Regions from separate parts of the Aureimonas populi genome, predicted to be linked through region 3. Evidence: predicted binding sites of a transcription regulator. Region 3 holds the regulator's gene; each other region holds the start of a gene.
The links. The regulator LexA, encoded in region 3, represses DNA repair genes until DNA is damaged. The targets are predictions, from matches to a motif close to TGTTCNNNNTGTGTTCNG.
Positions count from the first base shown of each region.

Region 1: a site for LexA is predicted at 2,662-2,679, ahead of J7654_RS16565 (ATP-dependent helicase). Genes of this name have one in related genera too.
Region 2: a site for LexA is predicted at 3,374-3,391, ahead of J7654_RS18050 (YifB family Mg chelatase-like AAA ATPase). Genes of this name have one in related genera too.
Region 4: a site for LexA is predicted at 3,287-3,304, ahead of J7654_RS14840 (PA0069 family radical SAM protein). Genes of this name have one in related genera too.

Region 1 is NZ_CP072611.1:3,470,783-3,476,452, forward strand. Features, by position in the region: gene J7654_RS16560 (AsmA family protein) at 1-2,569, opposite strand, end outside; gene J7654_RS16565 (ATP-dependent helicase) at 2,706-5,429, shown strand; gene J7654_RS16570 (NAD-dependent epimerase/dehydratase family protein) at 5,439-5,670, opposite strand, start outside.
Region 2 is NZ_CP072611.1:3,780,121-3,785,790, reverse strand. Features, by position in the region: gene J7654_RS18065 (potassium transporter Kup) at 1-1,618, shown strand, start outside; gene gshB (glutathione synthase) at 1,680-2,618, shown strand; gene J7654_RS18055 (SH3 domain-containing protein) at 2,716-3,312, shown strand; gene J7654_RS18050 (YifB family Mg chelatase-like AAA ATPase) at 3,464-4,996, shown strand; gene J7654_RS18045 (adenosine kinase) at 5,042-5,670, opposite strand, start outside.
Region 3 is NZ_CP072611.1:2,691,269-2,696,938, reverse strand. Features, by position in the region: gene trpC (indole-3-glycerol phosphate synthase TrpC) at 1-490, shown strand, start outside; gene moaC (cyclic pyranopterin monophosphate synthase MoaC) at 487-975, shown strand; gene J7654_RS12700 (molybdopterin molybdotransferase MoeA) at 972-2,183, shown strand; gene lexA (transcriptional repressor LexA) at 2,258-2,965, shown strand; gene J7654_RS12690 (ComEC/Rec2 family competence protein) at 2,988-5,147, opposite strand; gene gltX (glutamate--tRNA ligase) at 5,432-5,670, shown strand, end outside.
Region 4 is NZ_CP072611.1:3,134,850-3,140,519, forward strand. Features, by position in the region: gene J7654_RS14820 (tetratricopeptide repeat protein) at 1-1,219, shown strand, start outside; gene J7654_RS14825 (4-(cytidine 5'-diphospho)-2-C-methyl-D-erythritol kinase) at 1,227-2,126, shown strand; gene moaB (molybdenum cofactor biosynthesis protein B) at 2,123-2,671, shown strand; gene J7654_RS14835 (glycosyltransferase family protein) at 2,723-3,235, opposite strand; gene J7654_RS14840 (PA0069 family radical SAM protein) at 3,351-4,508, shown strand; gene J7654_RS14845 (ribonuclease HII) at 4,614-5,309, shown strand; gene J7654_RS14850 (F0F1 ATP synthase subunit B family protein) at 5,393-5,670, opposite strand, start outside.

The sequences.
Region 1 (5,670 bases), 780 kb from region 3:
CGACCACGAACGCGGTTCGCGGCAGAAGCGAGGAGCCGAAGGGCTGCTCCGGCCAGCCCTCCCCGGCGCCGCCGTCCGGTGGGCCGGCATAGACGACCGTCGCCAGCCAGGGCAGCGACAGGTCGGAGAGGGAAAGGCCGCCGCCCACGGGCCCGCCCGCATCCGCCGCGAGGGCGCCGGCGATCCCCGTCTGCACCACCGTTCCCTCGATCCCCTCCAGCCGCCATCCCTCCCGCGTCCAGCCGAGCCGGGCGGAAAGGTCCAGCGGCACCGCGTCCAGCCCCTGGCCGAAGGCGGTGCCGGAAGCCACGAGCCAGAGCGAGGCGTCCTCGCTGGAGGCGCGAAGGTCGAGATCGGCCGAGGCGAGGCCGGACGCGTCGAACCCCGTGGTGCCGCTCAGCGACGCCTGCGAGCCGGGCGCGCTCAGCGCCAGCTCGGTCCGCGCGGCCGAGATGTCCTCGCCCGAAAGGGAGGCCGTGACCGTGAGCGGAGCCGGCAGGCCGAGGTCGATGCCGGCCAGCCCCAGTTGCGACAGAAGCAGGCCGGGCTCCTCGCTCGAAAGGCTCGCATTCGCCTCGAAACGCCCGCCCTCGCGAAGCGCTGCGAGGCCCTCCCCGGCTTGCGCCGTGAGCGCGAGCTGCGTCTCGCCCGCCTGCCCTTCGAGGCTGACCCGCAACGCGCCGGATTCCGCATCCGGCGGGGCGGAAACGACGCCGGAAACGGCGAGCGCGCCCAGCGGGCGCAGGCGGACGGCCAGCGTATCCATGATGGGGTGGTCGGGAAAGGCGCGCACGAGAAGCCCGGCGGCCTGCGCCGAATCCTCTGCGCCGAGCTCGAACGCGAGGTCGGGCCTCGGCGATGTGGACAGTTCCGCCACCGTGCCGCGCGCGTCCAGTGTCATGCCGGCAAGGCCCTCAACGATCAGGCTGCGCAGGTCGAGGAGGTCGTCGGCGAAGGAGAAGTCCGCCGCCAGCGTGTCCGCCTGGTAGCCGGCGAGGGAAACGGGCCCGGCGTCGATGCGCAGGTCCATCGCCTCCACCGGCTCGATGATCTCCGCGCCGCCCGAGAAGACCCGCGCGAAGGCGAGGAAGGCGTCGAGATCGGCCGCCTCGCCGGCAAGGTCGGCGGAAAGCTGGCGCGCGCCCGGCTCGCCACCGCGCTCCAGCCGGCCCACCAGCCGCTGGCCGCCGACATCGACCTCCAGCGATTCGAACACCTGCTCGCGTTCGCTCAGGCGGACCCGGCCCGAGAAGCCGGCGCGGCTCAGCGCCGCCACGGCCGGCTCGGCCGCCGTGCCCGTCAGCCAGGAGGCAAAGCGCCCAGGCTGGCGCGCGGCCACGAGAAGGTCGCCGGCAAAGCCGAGCGATTCGCGCACCGTCATCAGCCCGGAGGCTTCCACGAGGGTGCGCCCCGGCAGTTCGGCGGAAAGTTCGCGGATCGCCCATCCCCCACCCGTCGGCGAGCCCCGGAAGCGCGTGTTGCGGATCGTGGTGTCGCCCGCCGTCACCACCGGCAGCACCAGCTCGATCTCGCCGGGAATCTCCACCGGCGGGATGGCGGCCAGCGTGCGGCGCACCGCCTCGGCGCGGGCGGGAAAGTCCGGCGCGGCGCCCCCCTCGCCCGGCGTGGCGCCCGGCAGCGCGTCCACATCCACCTGCTCGCCCTGCAAGGAGAGCGTGAAGTGCGGAATGTCGGCGATGTCGAGCGAACCCTCCCCGCTCAGCACATAGGGCCGCTCGCCGCCCCCGATCTCGGCGCGCATGGAGGTGAACTCGGCCCGGCGCGGCGTCAGCGCCAGCGCGCTGGTCAGCCGCACGGGCGGCAGCGTCCCCGCCTCCTCCCCCGGCAGGGGCGAGACCAACTCGAAACCGCCGGAAAAGTCCAGCGCGCCGTCGCCCACGAGCGTCGTGCCGTCGAACATGAAGGACGCGCCGAGCGGCGCGGAGGAAAGGGTCAGCCGCAAGGGCCACTCGCCCTCCGGCGCGATGCGCCCGGAGGCCAGCGAGAAGGTGAAGGGCCGCCCGTCGAGCGAAAGCGCGCCGCCCCCCGCGAAGGGGCCGCTCAGGGTCTGGGCCGAAAGCTGCGCCTCGATGCCCGCAAGCTCGCGCGTGCGCCCCGTCTCCCGGTTCTGCAGGCTGACGCGCCCGTTGGTGATCTCCACATTCTCCAGGATCACGTTGGACCCCGTCGCGCCGGCGAGCGGCGGGCCGGCGGGCCGGCCATCGGCCCCCAGCTTCACGCGCAGATGCGGCGATTCCAGGCGCATCTGGAAGATGCGGATCTCGCCGGAAAGATAGGGCGCCAGCTCCGCATCCATGCGGAAGCGCTCCAGCGTCATTACCGGCTCCGCCCCGTCCGGGCCGACGACCACATCGGTGAAGGTCAGCGAGGGGAACGGCAGGAGCCGCGCCTCCGCCTCGCCCGCCACGCGCACAGGCTGGCCCAGGGCGCGGCTCGCCTCTCGCTCGAAATCCTCGCGAAAGGCCGTCCAGTCGACGAAGAGCGGGACCACGAGCGCGGCGCAGAGGAGGAGAACGACGAGACCGCCGATCGCGATGAAGATCCTCAACCGGCCGCCTCCTTTCCCTTGAGCGTTCGATGGAGGTTAGGCCAGAACCCTTGAGCTTTGTCGAGCCTTCCGGCGACACGAAACGTGGCGGGCGTTCCACTAGTGTTCCTGGCCGAATGGCTTAAATAGGGACGCGATGAGCGACTCTCCGAACAGCCCACCCGCGAAAGGCCTCTCCATCTCGCAGCGCGCCATGGCCGCGCGCGGGCCGGCGGCCGGCGCCGCGCCGGACTATCTGGCGGGGCTGAACCCCGAGCAGCGCCTGGCGGTGGAAACCACCGAGGGGCCGGTGCTGGTGCTGGCCGGCGCGGGCACGGGCAAGACGCGCGTCCTGACGACGCGCATCGCGCATATCCTGGCCACGGGGCGTGCCTATCCCTCTCAGATTCTCGCCGTCACCTTCACCAACAAGGCCGCGCGCGAGATGAAGACGCGCATCGGCCTTCTGGTCGGCGAGGCGGTGGAGGGGATGCCGTGGCTCGGCACCTTCCACTCCATCGGCGTGAAGATCCTGCGGCGCCACGCCGAGCTGGTGGGCCTGAAGTCGAACTTTACCATCCTCGACACCGACGACCAGATCCGCCTCATCAAGCAATTGATCCAGGCCGAGAATCTCGACGACAAGCGCTGGCCGGCCCGCACCTTCGCCAATTTGATGGACGGCTGGAAGAACAAGGGCCTGACGCCGGAGAAGATACCGGAGGGCGATGCGCGGGCCTTCGCCAACGGGCGCGGGCGCGAGCTCTACCGCGCCTATCAGGACCGCCTCGTGCAACTCAACGCCGCCGATTTCGGCGACCTCCTCCTGCACCCCATCCGCATCCTGTCCGAGCACAAGGACATCCTGGCCGACTATCACAGGCGCTTCCGCTACATCCTGGTGGACGAGTACCAGGACACCAACGTCGCGCAATATCTCTGGCTGCGCCTGCTGGCCCAGCGCCCGAAGACCGAGCGCAGCACCCTTCCGGGCGACACGACGCAAGGCCGAACGGCCGTCGCGCCCGATGGCACGCCCCCGCGAAGCGAGCCGCTCGGCGGCGGCGGCGGGAGCGAAGTCAACGTCTGCTGCGTGGGCGACGACGACCAGTCGATCTATGGCTGGCGCGGGGCGGAGGTGGACAACATCCTGCGCTTCGAGAAGGACTTTCCGGGGGCGGCGGTGGTGCGGCTGGAGCGCAACTACCGCTCCACCGCCCATATCCTGGGCGCCGCCGGCCATCTCATCGCGCATAACGAGGACCGGCTCGGCAAGACGCTGTTCACCGAGAAATCCGACCCCGAGGACGAGAAGGTCACCGTTACCGCCGCCTGGGATTCGGAGGAGGAGGCCAGGGCCGTCGGCGAGGAGATCGAGCAGCTCCAGCGAAAAGGCCATCTTCTCAACGATATGGCTATCCTTGTTCGCGCGTCGTTTCAAATGCGCGAGTTCGAGGACCGTTTCGTCACGCTGGGCCTGAACTATCGTGTCATCGGCGGCCCGCGCTTCTACGAGCGGCTCGAGATCCGCGATGCGATGGCCTATCTGCGCTGCATCTGCCAGCCGGCGGACGATCTGGCCTTCGAGCGCATCGTGAACACGCCCAAGCGCGGGCTGGGCGATGCCGCGATCCGGCTTCTGCACGATTTCGCCAGGGCCAGGGGCATTCCGCTGCTGGCCGCCGCCGCCGAGCTGGTGACGACGGACGAACTGAAGCCCAAGCCCCGCGCCGCGCTGGCGGAGGTGGTGGCGAATTTCACCCGCTGGTCCGACCAGCTTTCCACCATGCGCCATACCGATCTTGCCGAGATGGTGCTGGACGAGAGCGGCTATACGGGCATGTGGCAGAACGACCGTTCGGCCGAGGCGCCGGGGCGGCTGGAGAACCTGAAGGAACTCGTCCGCTCCATGGACGAGTATGAGAGCCTGCCCTCCTTCCTGGAGCACGTGGCGCTGGTGATGGACGCGGAACATGCCGAGGAGCTGGACGCCGTGTCCATCATGACGCTGCACTCGGCCAAGGGTCTGGAATTCGAGACGGTGTTCCTGCCCGGCTGGGAGGAAGGCCTCTTCCCGCACCAGCGCTCGCTCGACGAGGGCGGCCGCTCCGGGCTGGAGGAGGAGCGCCGCCTCGCCTATGTCGGCCTCACGCGCGGCAAGAAGCGCGTGAAGCTCTGGTTCGTCTCGAACCGGCGCATTCACGGCCTCTGGCAGTCCACCATCCCCTCGCGCTTCCTGGACGAGCTGCCCGAGGAGCATGTCGATGTGATCGAAGCCTCCTCATCCTACGGCGGCTATGGCGCGCGCGGCTTCGGCGACTATGGCGCCAGCCGCTGGGACCAGAACGCCTTCTCCGCCTCCTCCTACCAGACGCCGGGCTGGCGCAGGGCGCAGGCCGCCTCCGGCGGCGCGCACGCCAGCCACAAGGACCGCACGGTCTCCTACGACGAGAACGGCGCGACGGGGCAGAACCTTCGCGCCCGCCGCCCGGACGCCGCTTCGCGGGCCGACCGCTACATCGCGCGGGACGGGGGAGCGGCAGGCGCCGAAAGGGAGCCCACCGCCTTCGACCGCTCGGGCTTTGCCGGCCGGCTGACGGAGCCCTTCTCCGCCAGCCACGGGCGCGGCCGCAACGAGCCGCCGCGCAAGGGGGCCGGGCTCTATTCCTCGGCGCGAAACGGCGGCCCGCGCGAAATCTCCGGCGAGCTTGTGGCCAAGTCCGTGGCGGTGGAGGAAAGTCGCTTCGGCGTGGGCGACCGGGTGTTCCACCTGAAATTCGGCAATGGCACGGTGGCGGTGGTGGAAGGCAACAAGCTCACCGTCGATTTCGACAAGGCGGGCCAGAAGCGGGTGCTGGACGGCTTCGTCGACGCGATTTGAGCGCGTCGGCTAGAGGATGCCGGTCGCCAGGAACCTGTCTTCCGCCGCATAGTCGAACAGCTCGTAGGGATAGCTGGCGAGAACGGGAAAGCGCTTCCGCCAGTTTTCGCCGCCCTCCTCCATGAGCCAGTCGCACACAGCGTGAACCGACTCGCGGTAGCCCATGGCCGGCCGGTATCCGACGGCTTGCGCTGCCTCGGTGCTGAGCGTGAACGGAGCCGGAACCGACCACGGGCTCCGC
Region 2 (5,670 bases), 1.1 Mb from region 3:
TGTCCTGTCGCTGATGGCGCTGGCGCAGCGCTTCTGCGGGCGCACCGGGGCGCTCCTGTTCATCGGCATCCTGGCGGCCTCGCTCTTCTACGGCGATGCCATCATCACGCCGGCGATCTCCGTGCTTTCGGCAATGGAGGGCCTGCGGCTCGTCTCGCCGCAATTGGCAGGCGCCGCCCTGCCGCTGACGCTGGCGATCCTGACGGGGCTGTTCGCCGCGCAGACTTTCGGCACCGCGCGCATCGCACGGCTGTTCGGCCCGGTGACGATCCTGTGGTTCCTCGTCCTGGGCGGGCTCGGGCTTGCCCATATCGGCGACGAGCCGGCGATCCTGGCGGCGATCAACCCGCTCGCGGCGCTCGGCTTCGTCGCCGATCACGGGCTGACGGCGCTGGCGATCCTGGGCACCGTCTTCCTGGCGGTGACGGGGGCCGAGGCGCTCTATGCCGATCTCGGTCATTTCGGCCGCGCGCCGATCCGCTTCGCCTGGGGCACGCTGGTCTTCCCGGCGCTGGCGCTCAACTATCTGGGGCAGGGGGCACTGATCCTCTCCGACCCCGGGGCGGTGGAGAACCCGTTCTTCCTGCTCGCGCCCTCATGGGCGCTCGCCCCGCTGGTGATCCTGGCCACGCTGGCCACCGTCATCGCCGCGCAGGCGGTCATCACAGGCGCCTTCTCGCTCACCCATCAGGCCATCCAGCTCGGGCTGCTGCCACGCATGGAGGTGCGCCATACGTCGGACGAGCATGCGGGCCAGATCTATATCCCGAGGGTGAACTTCCTGATCTATCTCGGCGTCGTCGGCCTCGTCCTGTTCTTCGGCTCCTCGGGCGAACTGGCCGGGGCCTACGGCATCGCCGTCGCGGGCAACATGATGGCGACCTCCATCCTGGCGGTCATCGTCTTTCGCCAGGCATGGGGATGGGCGGTGCCGCGGATCGTGCTCGTCATGGCGCCCATCGTGGCGCTGGAGACGCTGTTTCTAGGCGCCAATCTCACCAAGATCGCCGATGGCGGCTACGTACCTGTGGGGCTGGCCGTGGTGCTGCTTGTGGTGATGGGCACCTTCGTGCGCGGCACGCGGCTGGTCGCCGACAAGGCGCAGCGCGACGCCGTGCCGATGGACAGGCTGGCCGCGATGCTGGAGCGCTCCCCGCCGGCCACCGCGCGCGGCATGGCCGTGTTCATGACGGCCGACCCGCAGGTCGCGCCCTCCTCGCTCCTGCACAATCTGAAGCACAACGGTGTGCTGCACGAGCGGAACCTGATCCTCACGGTGCGCACCGCCGACCGCCCGCGCGTGGGCGAAGGCGAGCGCCTGCGGATCGAGCCGATCAATGCGCGGTTCAGCCTCGTCACCGTGACCTTCGGCTATATGGAGGAGCCCAACGTGCCCGCCGCGCTGGCGCTGGCGCGGCGCAAGGGGCTGGCGTTCGAGATCATGTCCACCTCCTTCTTCCTGTCGCGCCGCTCGTTGAGGGCGCTTCCGGGGCGGGGAATGCCGAACTGGCAGGACCGTCTCTACATCGCGCTTAACGGGCAGGTCGCCGACGCCACGCAGTTCTACCGCCTGCCCACCAACCGCGTGGTGGAGATGGGCCAGCAACTCGCGATCTGATGGACAAGCGCCCCATGCCCGGCTAACGCGGGGCACGGAAAGCCTCTCGGAAGGATGTGCCATGGCTCTGAAGGTCGCGGTCCAGATGGACCATGTCTCCTCGATCACCATCAAGGGCGATTCGACCTTCGCCCTGTGCCTGGAAGCGGAACGGCGCGGCCACCGGCTCTTCCACTACACGCCCGACCGCCTGAGCTTCCGCGACGGCGTGGTCTCGGCGCGCGTGGAGACGATGAAGCTCCAGGAGGAGCAGGGCCGGCACTTCACGCTCGGCCAGCCGGAGCGCACCGACCTCTCCACCATGGACGTGGTGCTCCTGCGCCAGGACCCGCCCTTCGACATGAACTACATCACCTCGACGCACCTCCTGGAGCGCATCCACCCCCGGACGCTGGTGGTCAACGACCCCGCCTGGGTGCGCAACATGCCCGAGAAGATTTTCGTCACCGAGTTCCCCCATCTCATGCCGGAGACCCTGATCACCAAGGACCCGGAGGAAGTCGCCGCCTTCCGCGCCGAGCATGGCGAGATCGTCATGAAGCCGCTCTACGGAAATGGCGGGGCGGGCGTGTTCCACCTGACGCGGGAGGACCGCAACCTCTCCTCCTTCATGGAGACCTTCGCGCTCCTGTTCCGCGAGCCCTTTATCGTCCAGCGCTATCTGCCGGACGTGCGCAAAGGCGACAAGCGCATCATCCTCATCGACGGGGAGCCGGTGGGCGCGATCAACCGCGTGCCGTCCGAGACGGACGCGCGCTCCAACATGCATGTGGGCGGGCGCGCGGAGGCGACGGAGCTGACGGACCGCGAGCGCGAGATTTGCGAGGCCATCGGCCCCGCGCTGAAGCAGCGGGGCCAGATCTTCGTGGGCATCGACGTGATCGGCGACTATCTCACCGAGATCAACGTCACCTCGCCGACCGGCATCCGGGAGGTGAAGCGCTTCGGCGGCGCCGATATCGCCAGCCTCTTCTGGGATGCGGTGGAAGCCAGGCGCTGAGCCTGCGGTTCTTGAACGCTCGATGAACGGGGCGTTCCGGGATCGTTCGGTTTGCGCGTGCCATTTTGGCGTCAAGCTCATCGGAGGGAGACACCCCATGCTGAACAGAACGCTCATCCGCTCGCTGGCGCTGGCCGGGGCGCTGATGGTTCCGGCCATCGCCTCGGCGGCGCCGGCCATCGCCACGACCAACGTCAATTTGCGCTCGGGCCCCTCCACCGCCTATCCGGCGGTGGACGTGGTGCGCGGCGGGGCCGCCGTGGAGGTTCACGGCTGCCTGTCGAACCGCTCGTGGTGCGACGTCACCTATCGCGGCTATCGCGGCTGGATGTCGTCGAACTATCTCGCACAGACCTATCGCGGCACCCGCTACAGCGGCCCGCGCTTCGTGGAGCGTGTGGGGCCGCCGGTCGTCAGCTTCTCCTTCGGCAATTACTGGGACCGCCATTACCAGGGCCGCTCCTTCTACCGCGACCGTGAGCGTTATCGCTCCATTCACGACGGCCCGCGCCGGGGCGACTGGAACCGACGCGACGACCGCCGCCCCGACTGGCGTGAGCGCGACGACCGGCGCGGCGAGTCGCATCGCCGCGATGACGACCGGCGCGGCGGCTGGGATCGCCGGGACGACGACCGGCGTGGCGATAATCGCGGGCGGGACGACCGCCGCTGGGAGGACCGCCGCGATCGGTAAGATTTTACCTTTTCGCAAGCTTTGAGGAAAACGGCGGGCCGGGGGCGATTCGTTCCCGGCCCGTTCTTGTTTCGATCCCGCGAAACGTCTAGCCTTGCGCGTGAGGCGTGTGCGCGTTGGGTTCGGCACGCCGGCAGGGCGAGGTGGCATCATGATCGCGCGGGTCGCAACCGTGGCGTTCCAGGGCGTCGAGGCGGTTCCCGTCGATGTCGAGGTGATGGTGGCGCCCGGCAAGATGGGCATGCAGATCGTGGGCCTTGCCGACAAGGCCGTGACGGAGAGCCGGGAGCGGGTGCAGGCCGCGCTGCACGCCTCCGGCCTGTCCATGCCGCCCAAGAAGGTGACGGTCAATCTGGCGCCCGCCGACCTGCCCAAGGAGGGCAGCCATTACGACCTGCCCATCGCGCTCGGGCTGATGGCTGCGCTCGACGCGATTCCGGCCGATGCGCTCTCCGGCTTCTGCGTGATCGGCGAATTGTCGCTGGACGGAACGCTGGCGCCCGTGGCCGGCGCGCTTCCGGCGGCGGTGGGCGCCAATGCGCGGGGCCTCGGCCTGATCTGCCCGGCGGCCTGCGGTCCGGAAGCGGCCTGGGCCAGCCCCGACATGGCCATTCTCGCTCCTCGCAGCCTCATCCAGCTCGCCAACCATTTTCGCGGCACGCAGGTTCTCGGCCGGCCCCGGCCGGCCATCCGCGAGGATGCGGCGGCGATGCCCGATCTCGCCGATATCAAGGGGCAGGCGGTGGCCAAGCGCGCGCTGGAAGTGGCGGCGGCCGGCGGGCACAATCTCCTGATGGTCGGTCCGCCCGGTTCCGGCAAGTCCATGCTGGCCGCGCGACTGCCCTCGCTCCTGCCGCCGCTCGGCCCAAGCGAGCTTCTGGAAGTGTCGATGATCGCTTCGGTGGCGGGGGAACTGCCGGGCGGCCGCCTTTCGGACCGCCGGCCCTTTCGCGCGCCCCATCACTCGGCTTCCATGGCCGCCCTGGTCGGCGGCGGGCTGAGGGCGCGGCCGGGGGAGGTGTCGCTCGCCCATCGCGGCGTTCTCTTTCTCGACGAGTTTCCCGAGTTTTCGCCAGCCGTGCTCGATTCGCTGCGCCAGCCGCTGGAATCGGGCGTGAGCGTCATCGCGCGCGCCAACCATCGCGTCTCCTATCCGGCGCGCTTCCAGCTCGTGGCGGCGATGAACCCCTGCCGCTGCGGCATGGCCGGCGAGCCGGGCCATAGCTGCGCGCGGGGCCCGCGCTGCGCGAGCGACTATCAGGCCCGCCTCTCGGGCCCGCTGCTGGACCGCATCGATCTGCGGGTGGAGGTGCCGGCCGTGACGGCGGCGGACCTCATCCGCCCCGGCGCCAGCGAAACCTCGGCCACGGTGAAGGCGCGGGTGGAACGGGCGCGCGCCATCCAGAGCGCGCGCTTCACCGCGCTGGCCACGCCGGGCATCGGCTGCAACGCGGAATGCCCGGCCGCGCTGGTGGAGCGGATCGCGATGATGGATGAAAGCGGGCAGGCGCTGCTCAGCGAGGCGGCGGAGCGCATGAAGCTCTCGGCCCGCGCCTATCACCGCATCCTCAAGGTGGCGCGCACGCTGGCGGATCTGGAGGGCGAGGCGGCCGTGCGGCGCGTGCATCTGGCCGAGGCGATCTCCTACCGCATGGCGGGGGAGCGTTTGCGGAACGCGGCGTGAAGGGCAGGCGAATCGGCGGGGCCACCGCCTCGCGTGCCTCGCCCCTCAGGCGTCCTTCCTTTCTCCGATCCTGGCCAGGATCGCGGCCGCCTGGGGCAGGTCGCGCAAGGGGCGCTGTGGGCGAGGGCCGATCTGCTCGATGATATGCCCGGCGGCGATGGCGCCGAGCGCGGCGCAGTCGGCATGGCCAAGGCCGGCCGTGTAGCCGCGCAGGAAGCCCGAGGCGAAGAGGTCGCCGGCCCCGGTGGTATCGAGCAGCCGCTCGACGCGGCTTGCCGGGAAGGCCTGGCGCTCGGCGCCCTTCACCACGACGCAGCCCTTTTCGGAGCGGGTGACGATGGCGAGACGGTGGGTGTCGGCGCCGATCTTCTCCAGCGCCTCCTCGAAATCCTGCGTCTCGTAGAGCGACAGCGCCTCGGCCTCGTTGGCGAAGACGATGTCGACCTTGCCCGAGCGCATCAGTTCGAGGAACTCCGCGCGGTAGCGCCCCACGCAGAAGGCGTCCGACAGCGTCATGGCCACCTCGCGCCCCGCCTCATGGGCAAGCTGCGCGGCCTTGACGATGGCCGCCTTGGCGCTCGGCTGGTCCCAGAGATAGCCCTCGAAATAGGTGACGCGCGCGGCCGCCACGATGGCGGGGTCGATATCCTCGGGCGTCAGCTCGGTGCAGGCGC
Region 3 (5,670 bases):
CGCTTCCTTCCTCACGGCTGCCCGGGATGCGACGGCACTGCCCGCGCTGCGAAAGGACTTCCTCTTCGACCCCTATCAGGTGGCCGAAGCGCGAGCATGGGGCGGGGACGCCATTCTGGTGATCATGGCGGCGGTGGAGGACAGCCTTGCCGCCGAACTCGAGTCGGCCGCCCTGCATCACGGGCTCGATGTCCTGATCGAGGTTCACGACGAGGCGGAGCTGGAGCGCGCCCTGAAGCTGGCGTCCCCCCTGATCGGCATCAACAACCGCAACCTGCGCACTTTCGAAACGGATCTGGCAACCTCCGAGCGCCTTGCGCCGCTTGTGCCAGAGGATCGGATCGTGGTGGGCGAGAGCGGGATCAACCTGAATGTGGACTGCCTGCGGCTGAGGAAGGCCGGGATCGGCACGATCCTGGTCGGCGAGAGCCTGATGCGCCACGAGGACGTGGAGGCCGCCACGCGCGCTTTGCTGGGGGATATCCGATGAAGCCGGACGCGCCGGGCCTGACGCATCTGGACGCCACCGGCGCGGCTTCGATGGTCGACGTGGGCGACAAGGCGGAAACGATGCGCGTCGCACGGGCCGAGGGATTGGTGACGATGCGTTCCGAGACACTCGACCTCATCCTTTCGGGGCAGGCGAAGAAGGGCGATGTCATCTCCATCGCGCGCATCGCCGGCATAATGGCGGCCAAGAAGACGTCCGATCTCATCCCTTTGTGCCATCCGCTGATGCTCGACAAGGTGGGCGTGGAGATCGAGGCGGAGCCCTCCCTGCCGGGTTTGCGCGTTACCGCCACGGCCAGGCTCTCGGGCAAGACGGGCGTGGAGATGGAAGCACTGACGGCCGTTTCAGTCGCCTGCCTCACCGTCTACGACATGGCAAAGGCTGTCGATCGGTCGATGCAGATCACCGCCATCCGCCTCCTGGAGAAGTCCGGCGGCCGTTCGGGCGACTGGGCGGCGGAATGAGCCTTCTGCCGCTGGAAGCCGCGCTCGAACGACTCCTCTCCGACGTTTCGCCCATCACCGACGAGGAGCTTGTTCCGCTGCGCGAGGCCACCGGCCGGGTTCTGGCATGTGACGTGAGCGCACTTCGCACCCAGCCGGATTTCAACGCCTCGGCCATGGACGGCTACGCAGTGCGATCCGCACAGACGGCCTCGCCTCCATCCGTGCTGTCGGTCATAGGCGAATCGGCCGCCGGCCACGCCTTCGGCGGCCGGATACAGGATGGCGAGGCCGTTCGTATCTTCACAGGCGCGCCCGTGCCCGACGGGGCCGACGCCGTTCTGATCCAGGAGGATGCCGAGCGGCTCGGCGAACGTCAGGTGCGCGTTCTTGCCGTCGTCATGCCCGGCGAGAACGTCCGCCCCGCCGGCAACGATTTTCGACAGGGCGACGTGCTCCTTCAGCGACATGCGCGCTTGACGCCCGGTGCCGTGGCGCTGGGCGCGAGCGGCGGCCATCCCCGCCTGCCCGCCCTGCGTCGTCCCCGCGTGGCCATCCTCGCCACGGGCTCCGAACTGGTCGAGCCCGGCGCGCCACTCGGCCCCTCGCAGATCGTCGCCTCGAACAGCTACGGCCTGGCTGCTCTCGTCGAGGCGAATGGGGGGGAGGTTCTGGATTGCGGCATCGCGCCCGACCGGGTGGGCGACATCCGCGCGCAGATAGACCGCGCCTTGCGCGACGGCGCCGACATCTTCGTCTCCATCGGCGGCGCATCCGTCGGCGACCACGATCTCGCGGCGAAAGCTTTCGAGGAATCGGGGGCAACACTCGACTTCTGGAAGGTGGCCATGCGGCCCGGCAAGCCCCTGATGGCCGGGCGCCTCGGGCCGATGCGGCTTCTCGGCCTGCCCGGTAACCCTTCCTCCTGCATGGTCGCGGCCACGCTGTTCCTGCGTCCCCTGCTCCGCCGCCTCGCGTGCCTGCCTCCCATCGTCGAGAGAACCGGGCGCCTCGGCAGCGGGATGCGCGCGAATGGCGTGCGCGCCGATTTCGTCAGATCGATGCTGAACCCCGCGGGCGACCGCGAAACGCCGGAAGTCCTGCCGCTCGACAGGCAGGATTCCTCGCTCCTTTCAATCTACGCCCGTGCGCAGGTCCTCATCCACCGCCCTCCCCACGCGCCCCCGGCCAGCCCAGGGGACGCCTGCCGTTTCGTCGTTCTGGACTGACGGGTCCTTGCGGAACACAACTAGAACAGATAGGTTTGTTCAGGTTTTGTTTTTGATTCTGCGGGGCCGCCTCGATGCTGACGCGCAAGCAGCACGATCTTCTTCTCTTCATTCACGAGCGGTTGCAGGCTGCCGGCGTTCCGCCATCCTTCGACGAGATGAAGGACGCGCTCGAACTGAAGTCCAAGTCGGGCATTCATCGGCTCATCACGGCACTGGAGGAGCGCGGCTTCATTCGCCGCCTTCCCAATCGCGCCCGGGCGCTGGAAATCCTGCGGCTGCCCGAAGGCAGCGCCAAGCCGGCGCGCCCGGCCGGCGGCTTCAAGCCGAGCATCGTGGGCGGTGCCCGTGCACCGGCGGCGGAAAAGAAGGGCATGGGCGCGCATGAGGCCGCCAATGATGGCGTGAGTGTCCCCGTCATGGGCCGCATCGCGGCGGGCGTGCCCATCTCGGCCATCCAGAACAACACGCGGCACGTCACCCTGCCCGCCGACCTGATTGGCGGCGGGGAGCATTACGCACTCGATGTGGCCGGCGATTCGATGATCGAGGCGGGAATTCTCGACGGCGATACGGTCATCATCCGGCGCGGCGATACGGCCAGCCCGGGAGAGATCGTGGTCGCACTGGTGGACGACGAGGAAGCCACGCTCAAGCGGTTTCGGCGCAAGGGCGACAGGATTGCCCTGGAAGCGGCCAATCCAGCCTACGAGACACGCATCTTCGGCGCTGACCAGGTGAAGGTGCAGGGCAAGCTCGTCGGGCTGATCCGCCGGTATTAAGGCCGAACTGTCGGCTGGCACGCTATTCGGCGGTGGCGGTGCGGGGGGATGCTGATGCGTCCCGCTCCGGGTTGCGCCAGAACTCCGGCCATGGCGCATGGCGGTGCCTGTTCCATTCGCGTGGCTCCGCCGCGATGGAAGGCGTGACAACGGCCCGGCCGGTTTGCGGATCGGCGGAAACGGCGAGAGAACCGGTACGCCGCAAGCTTCGCAGCGTGACGAGGTGCGCCCCGCTGCGGCATTGCGAAAGTCGGATCGCGCGGGAGACGATGGCGACATCCGTGGTGTCGCAGAGAAGTCCCGTCTTCTCGTAGTCCTCGGTCCATCCCACCCTCAACCCGCTGCGCGTCGTGGCCCGGCAGATATTCTCCGTGCAGGTGAAGGCGCCGGGCGAGGTGTCACGGTGCGTGTTCTCTTCGCGCGGATAGGCCTCCGGGAAGGCGCGGCTCCATTGGCTGTCGACGAAGCCGTTCGGCCGCTCCTTCAGATGGGCAAGTCCGCCTTCCTCGCCCACCAGGGCAAGCTGCTTGCCGTCTTCGAAGATCAGGAGTTCGGGCGGCTCGCGGCGATCGGGTGCGAGGGTCAGGCCGACCAAGGCCAGGGGCAAGGCGATCCACCTCAGGCGGCTTGCGAAGAAACAGAGCGAAAGCACCGCAGCCGAAAGCAGAACGAGGCCCGATTTCGTCATGAGCCCGGTCGTGCGGTCGGGAAACCAGGCTGCGAGGATTTCGGCCATACGGAAGACGAGAGTGAGGCCATGGCCCATGGCCTGCCACACCGGCGAATCCAGCCCGAAGGGCATCAGCAGAACCGCGATCAAGGCCGCCGGCATGATCCAGAAGCTGAAGAGCGGCATGATCGCGACATTGGCGATGAGGCCGCCGAGAAGGGCGGCGCGCTGGAAATGATAGACGCCGTAGGGCGCCGTGGCTCCTCCGGCGATAAGCGAGGACAAGGCGAGCGCCATAGTCGCAAGGGCAGCCCCCGCGAGTACGCCGCGCGGTGGCCCCGCCCTGCGCTGCCTGCGCCTGTTCCACCAGCGCATCAAAGCGCCGTAGGCGCCGATCAGGGCGGCCGTCGCGGCGAAGGACATCTGGAAGCTTGCCGTCAGCACCGCATGGGGGCTGATCGCGATGACGATCATCGCGGCGATGGCGACGTTGCGCAGCGTTAATGCGGGCCGATCCAGGAGCACGGCGCCGAGCATGATCACCAGCATGATATAGGAGCGTTGCGTCGCCACGTTGTCGCCGGCGATGAGAAGGTAGGCCGTGGACACCGCGAGCGCGACCAGCGCGGCCATCTTCTTGGTGGAGACGAGGAGCGGCACGGCCGGAAGCAGCGACAGGATCGCGCGCACCGATAGCATGGTGAAGCCGGCGATAAGGGCCATGTGGAAGCCGGAGATCGACAGCACGTGCGCGAGGCCCGTTATGCGCAGCCATTCGTCCACCTCGGCGGGGATGCCGGCGCGCTCGCCCGTAACGAGGGCCGAGGCCACCGCGCCTTCCGCACCCTCCACCACGCCTCGAATCCGCTCGGCCATGGCCACGCGCGTGCGCGCCACCCGTTCCAGGAAGGTCAGGTCCTGCGGCTCGCCGATGAAGGGCTCGGGCGCGCCAAGCGAGAAGCCATAGGCGCCGAGCCCCTGGAAGAACGGCACGAAGGAAAAGTCGTAAGCCCCCGGAAAGGCCGGCCCGGATGGCGGGCGCAGACGGACGAGCCCGACATAAGTACCGCCGACCGGAATGAGCGCGTGACGGCTCGTGACGACGATGCGAACGCGCTCGGGCGGGCGGGAGAGAACGGGCCGCTCGGTCGAGAGGATATCGAGCACGTATCGCACGCGACTGCGATCGTCGATGTCCCTCCACTTTACACGCCCCTCGATTCGAACCGTCGCCTCGCCGGAGAAAATCGTGGTGTGGGTGCGCGCCAGTTCCGCGTGGGCGAGAAGCATCCCGCACGCGGCGGCAAGAGCGACCAGCCAGAGCGGCCGCCACGCCGTGCCGGGGCGCGAGATGAGGAAGGCGCCGCCCAGCAGCGCCGCGAGCGCCGCAGTGGCGGAGAGCGGGGCGCGGATGTCGGCGCCGTAGAAGAGCGCCAGACCGATGATGAGGCCGAGCGGAGTGATGAAGAAGCTGGAGCGGGCGCGCTCTTCCACTTCCAGTTCGCGCCGCAACCGGGCGCCCGGACCTTCCGGCCATCCGCCGGCGGAGAACGCGAAGGGCGCGGGGAAGAGGCGAATGCTCCTGCCCCGTCCACGTGCCGTTCCGCTGCCCTTTGCCTGTCCCGGCGCCGCCATCGTCATCCCGCCACCGGCTTGCCTCCCCGATTCCCTATGCTACACAGCTTCGCGCGAAAGCGAACCACGTTCGCGCGCTGTGTTGGCTGCGACCCCACCCTCATGGACTCGATTGATTCGAGCTTGCCGGTCCTTGCCGATCGATCAAAACTGGAGCCCTCATGTCCGACCGCGTCGTCACGCGCTTTGCGCCGTCCCCCACGGGCTTCCTGCACATCGGGGGCGCGCGCACCGCGCTCTTCAACTGGCTCTATGCGCGCCGCCACGGCGGCAAGATGCTGCTGCGAATCGAAGATACGGACCGGGAGCGTTCGACCGAGGCGGCGGTGACGGCCATCATCGAGGGGCTCGACTGGCTCGGCCTCTCGGCCGATGAGCCGTGGGTGTCGCAGTTCGAGCG
Region 4 (5,670 bases), 440 kb from region 3:
GCTGACCCTGCTTCTCGACGACGCCGCCTCCGTCCAGACCTCGCCGGATGCCTATCTGGCCGCCGCCGAGGCGCTGGCCCGGGTGGAAGCGCGCGCGGGCGACGAGGCGGCGGCGCTGGCCGCGGCCGAGCGCGGGCTGGAACTGGCCCCCACCTACGACCCGCTCCTGCATCTTCGCGGGCAGATCGAGGCCGGCGAGGAGATCGCTCCCACGCTGGCCTCCGCCCGCGACGGCGCGGCCGAGGCGCTGTACATCCTCGGCCAGGCGATCAATCGCGGCGACGGGCAGCAGGTCGCGCTCCTGTATTTCCAGTTCGCGCAGGCGGTGGCGGACACCTCCTCGCCCAAGCTCCTCACGGCCCTGGCCGGCATTGCCGAGCGCGCGAGCCGGATCGATCTGGCCATCTCCTATTACGAGCAGATTCCCGAAACCTCACCCTACCGGCGCACGGCCGAACTCCAGATGGGCCTCGACCTCTGGTATGCCGACCGTAAGGAGGAATCCCTGAAGCATCTGGAGCGGGCGGTCGCGGCCTATCCGGACGATTTGCAGGCGCATCTGGCGCTCTCCGACGTCCTGTCCGCCAGCAAGGAATATGCGCGCGCGGCCGAGATCCTGGAGCGGGCGCTGAAGATCGCGCCCGAGGACGGGGCGAACAACTGGAACATCTACTACCAGCGCGGCATCGCCTATGAGCGCCTGAAGGAGTGGGACAAGGCCGAGCCCAATTTCCGCCGGGCGCTGGAGCTTTCGCCCAACCAGCCGCAGGTGCTGAACTATCTCGGCTACTCCTGGGTGGACATGAACCGCAATCTCGAGGAGGGCCTCGAGATGATCCGCACCGCCGTCGACCTGCGGCCCAACGACGGCTACATCATCGATTCGCTCGGTTGGGCCTATTACCGGCTGGAGCGCTTCGAGGAGGCGGTGGAGCAACTGGAGCGCGCCGTGCTCATCACCCCCGCCGACCCCACGATCAACGACCATCTGGGCGATGCCTACTGGCGCGTCGGGCGCGAGCGCGAAGCCCGCTTCCAGTGGGAGCGCGCACTGAGGGGCACGCCAGAGCCCGAGCCGGACGTGGCGGAGAAGATTCGCGCCAAGCTGGCCGACGGGCTCGGCCCGGTGGGCTCCGACGTCGGGCACGAGAACGAGGCGCCTGCCGAGCGGGCCGCGAACACGCCGGCCGAGCAGGGCGACGCCAGCCGCCCCAACTGAGGCCGGCATGGACGCCTCTTCCATGACGGGCGCGGCGGCGCACGACTTGCTCGCCCCTGCCAAGATCAATCTGTCGCTGCATGTCGTCGGCCGCCGGGCCGACGGTTATCATCTTCTGGATGGGCTGGTGGTCTTCGCGCGCGAGGGCGACCGGCTCATCGCCCGGCCCGCCGCGCAGGACGAGTTGCAGGTGCGCGGGCCTTTCGCGGCCCATGTTCCCGTTGCCGGCAACAGCCTTTTCAAGGCCCTGGAGCTGGCGCGCGAGATCGCCCGCGCGCGCGGCATCACGATTCCCGCCCTTTCGCTGACGCTGGAGAAGAACCTGCCCGTCGCCTCGGGCATCGGGGGCGGGTCCTCGGATGCGGCCTCGCTCATGCGCCATCTGGGCGTGCTCCATCCCTCGCTGGCCGCCGAGATCGCAAGCGCCTCCATCCGTCTCGGCGCGGACGTGCCGATGTGCCTGGCGGGCCGCCCCGTGCGCATTCGCGGGATCGGCGAGGTGCTGGAACCGCTGGCCGCCCTGCCGGCCCTGCCGATGGTCCTCGTCAATCCGGGCATCGCGATGGAGACGCCCGCCGTCTTCCGGGCGCTGGCCGGGCGTGTCGCGCACGAGCCCCCGCCCCTTCCCGCCGGCGGCTTTCAGGATATTGCCGCGCTCGCCTCCTATCTCGCCACCTGCCGCAATGATCTGGAGGAGCCGGCGCGGCGCCTCGTGCCTGCGATCTCCACGGTCGTGGAAGAGCTGACCGCCACAGGGCCGCTGCTGGCACGCATGTCGGGTTCGGGCGCGAGTGTCTTCGGCCTCTATGCGAGCGAAGCCGAAGCGGCGCGCGCGGCGCATGCCATCGCGCGGAACCGGCCCCGATGGTGGGTGCGCGCCACGCGAAGCGAGGAGACGAGAGCTTGAGCACCGATGATCGCCCCTTCATCGCCCTGTCCATCGCGGTCCTCACCGTGTCGGACACCCGCACCATGGACGACGACCGTTCCGGCGGGACACTCGCGGCGCGGATCGCGGAGGCCGGGCACCGCGTGGCCGACCGGCGGATCGTGCCGGACGATGTCGAGGCGATCCGCGAAACGGTGGTGGCCTGGACGAAGGATCCGGCCGTGGACGTCGTCCTGACGACGGGCGGCACAGGCTTTACCGGCCGCGACGTGACGCCCGAGGCGCTGGAGCCGCTGTTCGACAAGCGGATGGACGGCTTCTCCGCCGTCTTCCACCGCATTTCCTTCGACAAGATCGGGGTTTCGACCATCCAGTCCCGCGCCACGGCCGGCCTGGTGAACGCGACCTTCGTCTTCGCGCTGCCCGGCTCTCCCGGCGCCTGCCGCGATGGCTGGGACCATATCCTCAAGGACCAGCTCGACTACCGCCACCGGCCCTGCAATTTCGTGGAAATCATGCCGAGGCTGGACGAGCACCTGCGCCGGGACGGACGTTCCGCCTGAAGGCGCGGGAGAGGCTCAGCGGGGCCTGACGAAGGCCTCTGGCGGTCGCTCTCAGCGCCGCTCGGGAGCGGCCTGCGTCAGCCCCACGTCGATCCGCACGGCCGCCCAGGAGCGAGCAAGATCCGCCAGCGTGGGCGAGGCGCCCCGCGCCTCGACGAGGAGACGCTTGGGTGCGAGGACGCCCGAAGCGAGACTGGCGGGCCCTCGCAGGGGGAGTGCAAAGGCCAGGAAGCGGCTGCGGGAGAAGCTGGCGGGCCGCCCTCGGCCGGACGCGATGTGAAGCGCCACCGCATCGGTCCACCCCTGCCCGAGCCGCGCGCCGGCGGAGAGAAGCAGCACCCACTCCCCCTTGGCGCCGAGGAGGGCGGCCGAAAGATCGGGCGGACGGCAGATGGAGCAGCCGGCATGATCGGCCACCACGCGCGCCTGCTCTCCCATCCCCTCGTCCACGACCGTCACATCGCGCAACAGCCCCTCCACCGCACCGGGCACGAGGCTCGCTAGGGTCGAAGCGAGGCGGGCGGGCTCATCCCGCGACTGGATGAAGGCGCTGAGCATGGCCACCCGATTAACCGAGGACGCCCCCTTGCGCCAGCAAAAGCGGCACACCATTTTTGTTCTTGTATTGTTCTTTTGTTCGCGTTAGGACTTTGTTCACAACAGCCAAGGGAGTGTTCCCATGCAGGAGATCGCGACGGCCGACAAGGCCGCCTTCTCCCGGGCGAACGGGATCGACATCGCCAACCGAATGGTCGAGGAGTCCGGCCTGCGCGTGGGGATGGACCGTCGGCGCGGCCGTGGCGCGGGGCTGAACCCCAGCGGTCGCTTCGAGCCTTTCGCCCGCGCGGCCTTCGACGATGGCTGGGGCACGATCGAGGACTTGCCGCCCTTCAGGACGGAGGTTCAGGTCGAGAAACCGAAGACGATCATCACGCGGAACGCATCGCCCGATATTTCCTTCGACCGCTCGATCAACCCCTATCGCGGCTGCGAGCACGGCTGCGTCTATTGCTTCGCCCGGCCCACGCACGCCTATATGGGCATGTCGCCCGGCCTCGATTTCGAATCGCGCCTGTTCGTGAAGCCGAACGCGCCTGAGCTTCTGGAGGCGGAGCTTTCGAAGCCCGGCTACGAGGTGAAGTCGATCGCCATCGGCACGAACACCGATCCTTACCAGCCGATCGAGAAGAAGTGGGGCGTCATGCGCCGTATTCTCGAGGTGCTGGAGGCGGCGAATCATCCGGTCGGCATCGTGACGAAGTCCGCCCTCGTCACGCGCGACATCGACATTCTCTCCCGGATGGCGGCCAAGGGCCTGGTGCGCGTGGCGCTGTCGGTGACGACGCTCGACCGGAAGCTGGCCCGCGTGATGGAGCCGCGCGCGGCAACGCCGGCCAAGCGCTTCGAAACCGTGAAGGCCCTCAGCGAGGCCGGCATTCCCACCATGGTCATGACCGCACCGATCATTCCGGGCCTGACCGATTGCGAGATCGAGCGACTGCTGGAGGCGGCGCACGCAGCCGGGGCGCGCCACGCCGGCTATGTGCTGCTGCGCCTGCCGCTGGAGGTTTCGCCGCTCTTCAAGGACTGGCTGCTGCGCCACTACCCGGATCGATACCGCCACGTCCTGAACCTTCTGCGTTCCATGCGAGACGGCAAGGATTACGACGCGGAATGGGGCAAGCGGATGCGCGGCAGCGGCCCCTACGCCATGCAGATCCGCCGGCGCTTCGAGCTGGCCTCCAGGCGCCTCGGCCTCGATCAGGAGCGCGCGCCCTTGCGCTGCGATTTGTTTCACGCGCCGAAGAGCGCGGGAGTGCAACTCGCCCTCCTCTAGCACTCGATTGCCTCCGGCGTTCCTCGTCGCCGGTGGCAAGCCTTCCGCCCGCCTATGGGCGGAAGGCTTGCGGAGAATCGGACGATGGAAGAGTCTCGCCGCAACATGACTCGCCCTTGCTCCGATTCTCCGCTCCTCCCTTCCCTGCCCGTCCCCGGCGAGCCGGCGTCGCCTTTGCCTCATCCGGGACCGGATTACGCCCTGGAGGAGGCCCGGCTGGCCCGTGGCGCCCGGCTTGTCGCGGGTATCGACGAAGCCGGGCGCGGTCCGCTGGCCGGCCCGGTCGTCACCGCGGCAGTCATCCTGAAGGCGGGCGCGATTCCCGACGGGCTGGACGATTCCAAGAAGATGGCGCCAGAGGATCGCGAGCGCCTGTTTCCGGAAATCCTGCGCTGGGCGACCGTATCGGTCGCCTCGTCGAGCGCGGGCGAGATCGATCGCCTGAACATCCGCCAGGCGACGCTGCTGGCCATGTGCCGCGCCTTTGCCGGCCTGGGAACCGCGCCCTGCCATGCGCTGATCGACGGGCGCGACGTGCCCTTGCCGCTGCTGGCCAAGGCGAGCGCGATCGTCGGCGGGGATGCGCGAAGCCTCTCCATCGCCGCCGCCTCCATCGTCGCCAAGGTGACGCGCGACCGGATCATGGCCCGCTTGTGCGCCAGCTTTCCGGCGTACGGTTTCAGCCGCCACATGGGCTACGCGACGAAGCAGCATCTTGGAGCCCTGGAGCAGCATGGCCCCTGCCCCTACCACCGCATGAGCTTCCGCCCCATCAGGCCGCCGGAATCGCTGCTCGTCTGAGCGCGGTCGCCCGGCCCATGCCCCGCAAACGAAAACGCCGGCTCGAAAGCCGGCGTTTTCGTAGATGATACGGGGCTCGAACGTCAGTTCAGACGACGGCGAACTTCCTCGATGGAGCGCTCGGTGGTGCCCGTGTCCGCTCCGAGATTCCTGTCGGAGATGACGCCCGCCGCCGCCTGGATGGCGAGGTTGACGGCCGCGGCGCGAACCTCCGCGATGGCGTCGGATTCGGCCTGCGCGATCTTCAGCTCGGCCGTGCGCGTGCGGCGGGTGATGTATTCGGCGCTCTTGGCGCGCGCCTCCTCCACGATCGCCTGCGCGTCACGCTCGGCCCCGGCCACGATGTCGCGCGCCTCGGCCT